2 regions of the Streptomyces sp. NPDC048002 genome follow, and region 2 is predicted to be linked to the other one. Evidence: riboswitches for the same ligand, from Rfam matches in the RefSeq annotation. Region 2 holds a riboswitch; the other holds the start of a gene.

Region 1 (5,024 bases), on a different contig from region 2:
GGTGGCGTTGCGGGCCAAGGGCGAGACGGTCGAGGAGATCACCGGGTTCGTCCGCACGATGTACGCGCACGCCCATGTGATCGAGGTGTCCGGCGACACCGTCGACATCGTGGGCACCGGCGGGGACGGCGCGAAGACCGTCAACATCTCCACGATGTCCGCGATCGTGGTGGCCGGCGCGGGCGCCAAGGTCGTCAAGCACGGCAACCGGGCCGCGTCCTCCGCCTCCGGCTCCTCGGACGTGCTGGAGCGGCTCGGGGTCAATCTGGAGCTGCCCGTGGCGCGGGTCCCCCAGGTGGTCGAGGAGGCCGGGATCACCTTCTGCTTCGCCGCGAAGTTCCATCCGGCGATGCGTCACGCGGGCGCGGCGCGCGGGCAGTTGGGCATCAGGACGGTCTTCAACGTCCTCGGCCCGCTCACCAACCCCGCCCGGGTGCGGGCGCAGGCCGTCGGGGTGGCCGATCCGCGGATGGCGCCGATCGTGGCGGGCGTGTTCGCCGAGCGCGGCAACTCCTCGCTGGTGTTCCGCGGCGACGACGGGCTGGACGAGCTGACGACCACCTCGACCTCCCGGGTCTGGGTGGTGCGCGACGGCAAGGTGAGCGAGGAGACCTTCGACCCCCGTGACGTCGGCATCGACCTCGTCCCGGTGGAGGCGCTGCGCGGCGCGGACGCCTCGTACAACGCCGATGTCGCCCGGCGCCTGCTGGACGGGGAGACCGGCCCGGTGCGGGACGCGGTGCTGCTCAACTCGGCGGCCGCGCTGGTGGCCCTGCACCCCACCGACGCCCCCCTCGCCGAGCAGATCGGCGCCGGTATGGCGAAGGCGGCGCAGTCCATCGACTCGGGCGCGGCCCGGCGCACGCTGGAGCGCTGGGTGGCCGTGAGCAACTCCTAGACGCCGTACGTCGGTCCCGCGATCCGGACACGGGTTGCGGGACCGCGATCACTTCACGTACGTTCCTGTACCAGGTCATGAGTGACAGTCATGAGGCCCCGGCCGACTGTCCGGCAACCCTCCGTCCGTGGCGGGGTGCCCCGGGTGAAGACCAGGCCGTGAACAGCAAGGTTCACGGCAAGCGCGGTCGTCGAGGAGTTCTTCCGTGAGCAAGCGAATGCGATAGGGCCGCTGAGCCCCGCTTCTGCGTACCCCTTCTCTCTCACACCTCTTCATCCACGGGAGCCCCCGTCATGTCCGTCTCCACCGCTGCCTCCGCCCAGACCATTTGCACCCCGCTGCCCGTTCTGGGGCGAGATGTCACCGTGCCGCTCGTCACCGGCGGCGAGGTCACCTACGCCGCGCTGGACTACGCCGCCAGCGCCCCCGCGCTCCAGCGGGTCTGGGACGACGTCGCGGCGTACGCGCCGTACTACGGCAGCGTCCACCGCGGGGCCGGGTACCTCTCCCAGCTCTCCACCGACCTCTTCGAGAACGCCCGCCGGACCGTCGCCGAGTTCCTCGACTGCCGCCCCGACGACCAGCTGGTCTTCACCCGCTCCACCACGGACTCCCTGAACCTGCTCGCCGCGGCCCTGCCCGCCGACTGCCAGGTCTTCGTCTTCGAGACCGAGCACCACGCCTCGCTGCTGCCCTGGCAGGACGCCCGGGTCAGTTACCTCGACGCCCCGCGCACCCCCCAGGCGGCGGTACGGACCCTGGAGCGGGCCCTCGCCGACCGCGACCCGTACGGCCCCGCCCTCGTCTGCGTCACCGGCGCCTCCAACGTCACCGGCGAGCTGTGGCCGGTGCGGGAGCTGGCCGCCGCCGCTCACGCGCACGGCGCCCGGATCGTCCTCGACGCCGCCCAGCTCGCCCCGCACCACCCGGTCTCCGTGCGCGACCTCGACGTGGACTGGATCGCCTTCTCCGGCCACAAGCTCTACGCGCCCTTCGGCTCCGGCGTCCTGGCCGGCCGCGCCGACTGGCTGCGCGAGGCCGAGCCCTACCTCGCGGGCGGCGGCGCCAGCCGCAAGGTCACTCGGCGCGAGGACGGGGGAGTGGACGTCCAGTGGCACGAGAGCGCCGCGCGCCACGAGGCCGGCTCGCCGAACGTCATCGGCGCCTACGCCATCGCCTCCGCCTGCAAGGCCCTCACGGAGGCCGGCTTCGACAGCCTGCTCGCGCGGGAGAACCACCTGATCGAGAAGGTCTGCGCGGGCCTCGCCGAGGTCCCCGAGGTGCGGATCCTGTCGCTCTTCGGCGACGACGCCCCGCGCGTGGGCGTGATCTCCTTCGTCGTCGACGGCTGGAACAGCTCCCACTTCGCCGCCGCGCTCTCCGCGGAGTACGGCATCGGCGTCCGCGACGGCCTGTTCTGCGCCCACCCCCTGCTGCGCACCCTGCTCGGCAGCGACCCCCAGACCCAGGGCGAGTGCGGAGCCCCCGAGGCGGCGCCCGGGGAGAAGTCCCTCAACGCGATCCGCGTCAGCTTCGGCGCGGGTACTCCGGACGAGCACGTGGAGCGGTTCGTGACCGCGGTCCGCGAACTCGTCACCGACGGCGCGCAGTGGAACTACCGCACCGAGGACGGCCGCTGCGTGCCCGCGGTCTGACCGCCCATGCATCCGGGGCTGGGCTAGTTGTCCAGCCCCAGCGCGAACGCGGCCTCCAGGTCGTGCTGGGAGTACGTACGGAACGCCACGTGGGTGTCCGTGCCCTCCACGCCGGGGATCTTGCTGATCCGGCCGGGGATCACCTCGGCGAGGTCCTCGTGCTCCTTGACCCGGACCATGGCGATCAGGTCGTAGGTGCCGGTGACCGAGAAGACCTCGCTGACGCTGTCCAGCGAAGCGATCTGCTCCGCGATCTCGGGGATCCGGTCCACGCTGGTCTTGATGAGGACGATCGCGGTGATCACGGCTGGTTCTCTCCCTCGGGGACGGGCCTGGCTGGGGTGGACCTCACTCTAGTCGCACGGCCGAAGCGCACCCAGGCGAAGCAGCAGCCCAGGCCGAAGCCGATGAGATGGGCCAGATAGGCGACCCCGGGCCCGCTGGACGCCCGGCCCGCCGCCAGCCACTGCAGGGCCGCCCAGAAGGGCAGCACCACCCAGGCTGGGAAGCGCAGCGGCAGGAAGAACAGGAACGGCAGCAGGCTGGTCACCCGGGCCCTGGGGAACAGCACCAGGAAGGCCCCGAGCACCGCCGAGATCGCCCCCGAGGCGCCGACCAGGGACTGCTCGGAGTCGGAGTTGGCGGCCGCGTAGCCCAGCAGGGCGAGATAGCCGCAGCCCAGGTAGAAGAGGGTGTACTGGACGCGGCCCATGCGCTCCTCGGTGAGCACGCCGAAGACGTACAGGAAGAGCATGTTGCCGAGCAGGTGCACCCAGCTGCCGTGCACGAACAGCGCGGTGGCCGGGGTGAGCGCCGAGCGCGCCGAGCCCTCGAACAGCTCGGCCGGGACCACGCCCCAGCGGCGGAAGTACGCGCGCTGGGCGGCGGCCAGCTCCTCGCCGGTGCCGTGGACCGGATTCAGCCCCGAGGCCGGTCCGATCAGGAAGATCAGTGAGCACAGGCCGATCAGTGCGTAGGTGACCGGTGCCGACGGCAGCCGGATGGTGTGCGCGGCCCGGGGGCTCCACTTGCCGATCATGACTACAGAGCATGACGTAACGGGGCGTACACCGACAGACCGCCTCGCCGCCGTGGACGGCCGAGCGGCGAGTACCCGCCAGGCCGTAGGGTTACGAGCCACACCCACCGGGGAGACCGGTGAGTCACCGACACTGGAAGGAACGAACGGTCGCGATGACGGTTCCCCTGCCGACGGCCACCACGCGGTGGCGCTGCACGCTCTGCGGCAACCTCACCCGTTTCGATGTGACCCGCTCGTCGAAGGTGGTCGAGTACGTCCACCTCGACCTCGCCGGTGAGCCCAAGGTCGAGGAGCGCGACGTGGTCAGTGAGACCATCGAGTCGGTGCGCTGCCGCTGGTGCAACGCGGTGGACCAGGTGGAACTCGTGGACAGGCCGGGCGCCGGCTCCTGAGGGGAGCGGCCCCGCCAGGACGGTCCCCTCAGCCAGGGGGACCCCGCATCGGCGATGGGGTGAAGACGGATGGTGGAGACCACGGGCGGGGGACCGGGCGACGGTGCCGCCGAGGTGCTCGACCGTCCGCTGCCCGACGGTGTGCGCAGACGCGTCGTGCAGATCGTCTCCGACGGCTTCGGCGGGCTGACCGTCGGGGAACTGCCCGCCCAGCTGAGGCAGTACGCGCGGTTCGCCCCGAACCGGCGGGCCAAGTTCGCCGGCAACGCCATGGCGGCCGCGCTGGAGACCGACCCGCTCTTCCGCCAGCGGATCGGGGAGAAGCTCAGAGAGGCCCAGCCGGAGATCGCCGGCGCCCTCGACTCCGGCTCGCCGCCCCCGGCCGCGGATCCGCTCGATGTGGCGGCCGCGGCCTATGTGCTCCGGCCCACCGGCTGGGTGAAGCTGGTCGCCGCTGCCGGTGAGGAGGCCCAGCGGGCCGATGCCGAGCGCGCCGACGAGGAGAGCCGGGCCGAACTGGAACGGGTCCGCGGCGAGCTGGCCCAGGCCAAGGAGCAGACCCGGGCCGAGGCCGAGCGGCTGCGCACCGAGCTGGACGCCTCGAAGAAGGAAGCCGAATCGCTTCACCGCAAGCTGCGGGCCGCCCTCAGCGACGTCAAGCGGGGCGAGGCGGCGCTGCGCAAGGCGCACGGCGAGATGGAGGCCCTGCGCGCCGAGGCCCACGGGCAGGTGTCCGCCGCCGAGAGCGAGACGCGTCGGCTGAAGTCGCGGCTCGGTGAGGCGGAGGCCGCGCTGGAGGCCACCCGCAGGGCGGCGCGCGAGGGCCGCAGCGTCGAGGACATGCGGGTCCGGCTGCTGCTCGACACGCTGCTGGACGCGGCGCAGGGACTCCGCCGCGAACTGGCCCTGCCGCCGGTGTCGGTGCGCCCGGCCGAGACCGTGGACGCGGTCGAGCCGGGACGGATGACACCGAAGGACATCGCCGCGCGGGCGCTGTCCGAGAACGACCCGGCCATCCTCGACCAGTTGCTGGCGCT
Region 2 (5,024 bases):
CGGCGAGCCGGTACGCGGCCAGGGAGCGCGCGAAGTCGTCCTTGACGTGGAGCACCACCGGCGTCCAGCCCGGGGTGCCGAAGGCGTCGTTGATCTCGTCCGCGAGCCGCCGCACCTCGGCGGTGTAGTCGCGGTAGACGGCGAGGTCCTGACGGGAGGGGTAGGCGAAGGCGACGTGCACGACCCGCTCGTGCCACTCGGGGCGGTCCTCCAGCAGGCGCCGGTAGGCCAGCAGCCCGCGCACGATGTTCTTCGACAGCTCCGTCCGGTCCACCCGGACGATCGTCTTCCGGCCGGCGCCGATCTCCGTCCGCAGCGCCGCCATGCGCTCGGCGACGTCCGCCTCGTGCGACCGCGCGCGCAGGAAGTCCGCGTCCGCGCCCAGGCCGTGCACACCGACCTCGGTGGAGCCGAGGCCGCCCGCCTCCTGGGCGCAGGCGGTGAAGGCGTCCGCCCAGCGCCGGGTGAGGAAGCCGAGCCGGTCGGCGCCGAGCATGCCGTCGAGCACCTGACGCGCCACGTCGTCGGGGAGCAGCCGGAAGTAGTCGACCGGCGCCCACGGCGTGTGCGAGAAGTGGCCGATGCGCAGGTCGGGCCGGAGGCCGCGGAGCATCCCCGGCACCAGCGTCAGGTGGTAGTCCTGGACCAGGACCGCCGCGCCCTCGGCCGCCTCCTCGGCCAGCGCCTCGGCGAAGGCCCGGTTGTAGCGGACGTAGTTCTCCCACTGCCGCCGGAAAACGGCGTCGAAGACCGGCTCCAGCGGCGTCTGGTACAGCATGTGGTGGACGAACCACAGCACGGAGTTGGCGACGCCGTTGTAGGCGTCGGAGTGCACCTCGGCCGGGATGTCGAGCATCCGTACGCCGTCCTCGCCGACCCCGCGGCGGACCGCCTCGCGGTCGCCGTCGGAGAGCGCCGAGCACACCCACAGCGCGCCGGCGTCCGGCCCGATCGCCGAGAGGCCGGAGACGAGTCCGCCCCCGCCGCGTTTGGCGCGCAGCGAACCGTCGTCCTGGACCTCGTAGGAGACCGGGCCGCGATTCGACGCGACCAGCACCTGGGCAGCACCGTGCGTGGAAGCCATGTGCTCCAACCTAGCCCGTGCCGTAAACGCTCAAACGTACGAGCCGGCGGCGGGGGCGTGGGTTACGCCACCTTGCGCGCGGCGTACTCGGCGATCTCCACCATCGGCGGCCGTTCCTCGGTGTCCACCGAGTAGGTCCGCGGCTCGAAACCGTCCTCGCCGCGCTCGAACTGGGTGAGCGAGGGGCGGACGAGGTGCCCGCGGGCCAGCCGCAGCTGGGCCGTGCGGTAGATCGCCGCGGACATCCGGCCGAGCGCCTGCCCGTCCTGGTGCCGGTGCTTGCGCACCCCCACGTCGACCTGGGCCAGCGCGTCGAGGCCCACCAGGTGCAGCGAGTCGATCAGCATGCCCAGCTCCACGCCGTAGCCGACGGGGAAGGGGAGCTGTTCGAGCAGGGAGCGGCGGGCCGCGTACTCCCCGCCGAGGGGCTGCACGAAGCCGGCCAGCTGCGGCCAGTGCATGTTCAGCAGCGGGCGGGCCATCAGCTCGGTGACCCGGCCGCCCTGTCCCGCGGCCTGCCCCAGCGGCCGGTCGTACATCGCCTTGACCAGGTCCACCCCGGGCTCGGTGAGCAGCGGGCCGACGATGCCCGAGACGAAGTCCGAGGAGAACTCCTTCAGGTCCGCGTCGATGAAGCAGACGATGTCGCCCCGGGTGGCCAGCAGCGAGCGCCAGAGCACCTCGCCCTTGCCGGGCGCCGTGGGGATGCGGGGCAGGATCGCGTCCCGGTGGACGACCGTCGCCCCGGCCGCCGCCGCGACCTCGGAGGTGCGGTCGGTCGAACCGGAGTCGATCACGACGATCTCGTCGACCAGCGGCACCTGCCGCATCAGGTCGTGCCGGATCACGGCGACGATGTCACCGACCGTCCGCTCCTCGTTGAGCGCGGGCAGCACGACGGAGACCGACTGGCCCGAGGCGCGTTTCGCGGCCATGATCTGGTGCAGCGGGCGGTCGGTCACGGACCAGGAGCGGGTACTCAGCCAGCGTTCTACTTGTTCCAGCACAGTGCGCGGCTCCTCTGCGTTCTCTCGGCAAGCTCGGGACCGGCATGACGGGCATGTGATCCATCTCGCGGTTCGGACGGCTCCCTCAACTGTCCTGGCCTTCGGTTACAGTCTTGAACAACGCTGATGACCATCGCATGTCGGGGGTCGTCAACGCCCACAACCACATACCGCTCATCCAGAGGGGCAGAGGGACACGGCCCGATGAAGCCCCGGCAACCCTCCAGTCGGTTCTCGTAGCGATCACTGTCGATCGTCCTTGCGAGGCTCCCGGCTAGGGAAGGTGCCAAATCCGTCTCACGGCGAGATGCGTCGTGAGGAAGATGAGGAGAAAGGGCCTCGCCTCACATGGCTGTGCAGACTGCCGCAAGCACCGGAAACACCACCGTCGACCTCGGCCCCGCCGCCGCCCTGAGCTGCCGCGAGTGCGGTCACCGCGTCCCGCTCGGCCCGGTCTTCGCCTGCGAGGAGTGTTTCGGCCCGCTGGAGATCGCTTACGACTTCTCGGCGTACGACACCGAGGAGCTCCGCGCGCGGATCGAGGCGGGCCCCGCGAACATCTGGCGCTACGCGCCGCTGCTGCCCGTCCCCGCAGACGTGGCGGACAAGCCCAACCTGAACCCCGGCTGGACCAAGCTCGTGCAGGCCGACAACCTGGCCCGCGAACTCGGCGTCACCGGCGGCCTGTATGTGAAGGACGACTCCGGAAACCCGACGCACTCCTTCAAGGACCGCGTCGTCGCCCAGGCGCTGGAGGCCGCCCGCGCCTTCGGCTTCACCACGCTCAGCTGCTCCTCCACCGGCAACCTGGCCGGCGCGGTGGGCGCCGCGGCGGCCCGTGCGGGCCTGCGCTCGTGCGTGTTCATCCCGCACGACCTGGAGCAGGGCAAGGTCGTCATGGCCGCGGTCTACGGCGGCGAGCTCGTCGGCATCGAGGGCAACTACGACGATGTGAACCGCTTCTGCTCCGAGCTGATCGGCGACCCGGCCGGCGAGGGCTGGGGCTTCGTCAACGTCAACCTGCGGCCCTACTACGCGGAGGGTTCCAAGACCCTCGCGTACGAGATCTGCGAGCAGCTCGGCTGGCGGCTGCCGGACCAGATCGTCGTGCCGATCGCCTCCGGCTCGCAGCTCACCAAGATCGACAAGGGGCTCCAGGAGCTGATCAAGCTCGGGCTGGTCGAGGACAGGCCGTACAAGATCTTCGGTGCCCAGGCCGAGGGCTGCTCGCCGGTGTCGGTGGCCTACAAGGAGGGCCACGACGTGGTCCGCCCGCAGAAGCCGAACACCATCGCCAAGTCGCTGGCCATCGGCAACCCGGCGGACGGGCCCTACGTCCTGGACATCGCCCGCCGCACCGGCGGCGCGGTGGAGGACGTCACCGACGAGGAAGTCGTCGACGCCATCAAGCTGCTGGCCCGCACCGAGGGCATCTTCGCCGAGACGGCCGGCGGTGTGACCGTCGGTGTGACGCAGAAGCTGATCAAGAACGGTCTGCTCGACCCGGCGAAGACGACTGTCGTCCTCAACACCGGCGACGGCCTGAAGACCCTCGACGCGGTGGCCGGCACCGGCCTCACCGCCACCATCCGCCCGAACCTGGACTCCTTCCGAGAGGCTGGCCTCGCATGAGCGTGACCGTCCGCATCCCCACCATCCTGCGCACCTACACCGGCGGGCAGGCCGAGGTCGCCGCCGAGGGCGGCACCCTCGGCGAGGTCATCGCCGACCTGGAGAAGAACCACACCGGCATCGCCGCCCGCGTCCTGGACGACCAGGGCAAGCTGCGCCGCTTCGTGAACGTCTACGTCAACGACGACGACGTCCGCTTCGAGCAGGGCCTGGACACGGCGACCCCCGAGGGGGCCGGCGTCTCCATCATTCCGGCGGTCGCCGGCGGTTGATCGTTACCTTCGGTAACTGAGGTTACCGAGAGTTCATCGAATTGCCCTCTCCGTAAGAGAAACGGAGGGGGCAATTCTGCTTGATTGAGCACGGTACAGTTGGGGAACCCGCCGCTGTCGTGCGATAAGAAGTAGCCAAAGTGTGCGGGTATTTTGCGTCATTTGCTTCTTTTGCGGGGCCCGACTTGCCCTGAATCCAGGCGAATTCTTACTACATTCCGGACCTCGTGCGTCCAGAATTCTCGTCCGATTGACCTGTTGCAGACGGCAGTTGGACAGATACATTCAGCCGCGGTCGACGCGTTCCGGCGCACGCCCCCAAAACGACTGGGGGGTGAGGTCTGACCCGGATCCGCGAAGTGCGGATCTGCGCAAGGGCCAGTAATAGGGGAGTTAGGCATGGCTCAGGGCACCGTCAAGTGGTTCAACGCGGAGAAGGGGTACGGCTTCATCGCGGTCGACGGTGGTGCGGATGTTTTCGTCCACTACAGCGCGATCCAGATGGACGGTTACCGCACCCTGGAAGAGGGCCAGCGGGTCGAGTTCGAGATCTCGCAGGGCCAGAAGGGCCCGCAGGCCGACATGGTTCGCGTCACTGCCTGAACGCGCGACCGAGAACCGCAAGCGACGTCTTCCGCTGAAGGGCTCGCACCGGAGGGACCCAACCCCTCGGGTGCGAGCCCTTCCGTGTGCCCGCGCGCGGGCCGGCGCCGGGCCGCGCGCCCGATCGGGTGGGGTTCGATCCCCGAGAGCCGCTTGCACTCGCATGGGTCGAGTGCTAATCATTGGCGTTAGCACTCTGAAGGTGAGAGTGACAACGAAGGACCGGGTCGGTGAGGCCGCAGGCCGGGTGGGGCAAGGAACCACGAGGCAGGCAGGCCGTCCGTCGCGGGCGCGGGCGCGGTCCGAGGAATCACCCCCAGTCCTGGAGGGACCACTTCACATGGCCAAGATCATCGCGTTCGACGAGGAGGCGCGGCGCGGCCTCGAGCGCGGCATGAACCAGCTCGCGGACGCCGTCAAGGTGAC

Evidence for each region. A riboswitch is a leader RNA that binds a small molecule or an ion and turns the genes downstream of it on or off. The one in region 2 is predicted to bind S-adenosylmethionine.
Region 1: it holds a riboswitch for S-adenosylmethionine, as region 2 does, so the genes downstream of both, AB0E07_RS00915 (aminotransferase class V-fold PLP-dependent enzyme) here and thrC (threonine synthase) in region 2, are expected to answer to the same signal.

What each region holds. Positions count from the first base shown of each region.
Region 1 is NZ_JBEZNL010000001.1:196,066-201,089, reverse strand. It holds gene trpD (anthranilate phosphoribosyltransferase) at 1-898, shown strand, start outside; SAM riboswitch class IV at 972-1,088, shown strand; gene AB0E07_RS00915 (aminotransferase class V-fold PLP-dependent enzyme) at 1,192-2,553, shown strand; gene AB0E07_RS00910 (Lrp/AsnC ligand binding domain-containing protein) at 2,577-2,858, opposite strand; gene AB0E07_RS00905 (rhomboid family intramembrane serine protease) at 2,855-3,592, opposite strand; gene AB0E07_RS00900 (hypothetical protein) at 3,748-3,987, shown strand; gene AB0E07_RS00895 (NYN domain-containing protein) at 4,057-5,024, shown strand, end outside.
Region 2 is NZ_JBEZNL010000002.1:470,295-475,318, reverse strand. It holds gene AB0E07_RS05090 (trehalose-6-phosphate synthase) at 1-1,084, opposite strand, end outside; gene AB0E07_RS05085 (glucosyl-3-phosphoglycerate synthase) at 1,147-2,091, opposite strand; SAM riboswitch class I at 2,263-2,421, shown strand; gene thrC (threonine synthase) at 2,440-3,723, shown strand; gene AB0E07_RS05075 (MoaD/ThiS family protein) at 3,720-3,995, shown strand; gene AB0E07_RS05070 (cold-shock protein) at 4,395-4,598, shown strand; gene groL (chaperonin GroEL) at 4,939-5,024, shown strand, end outside.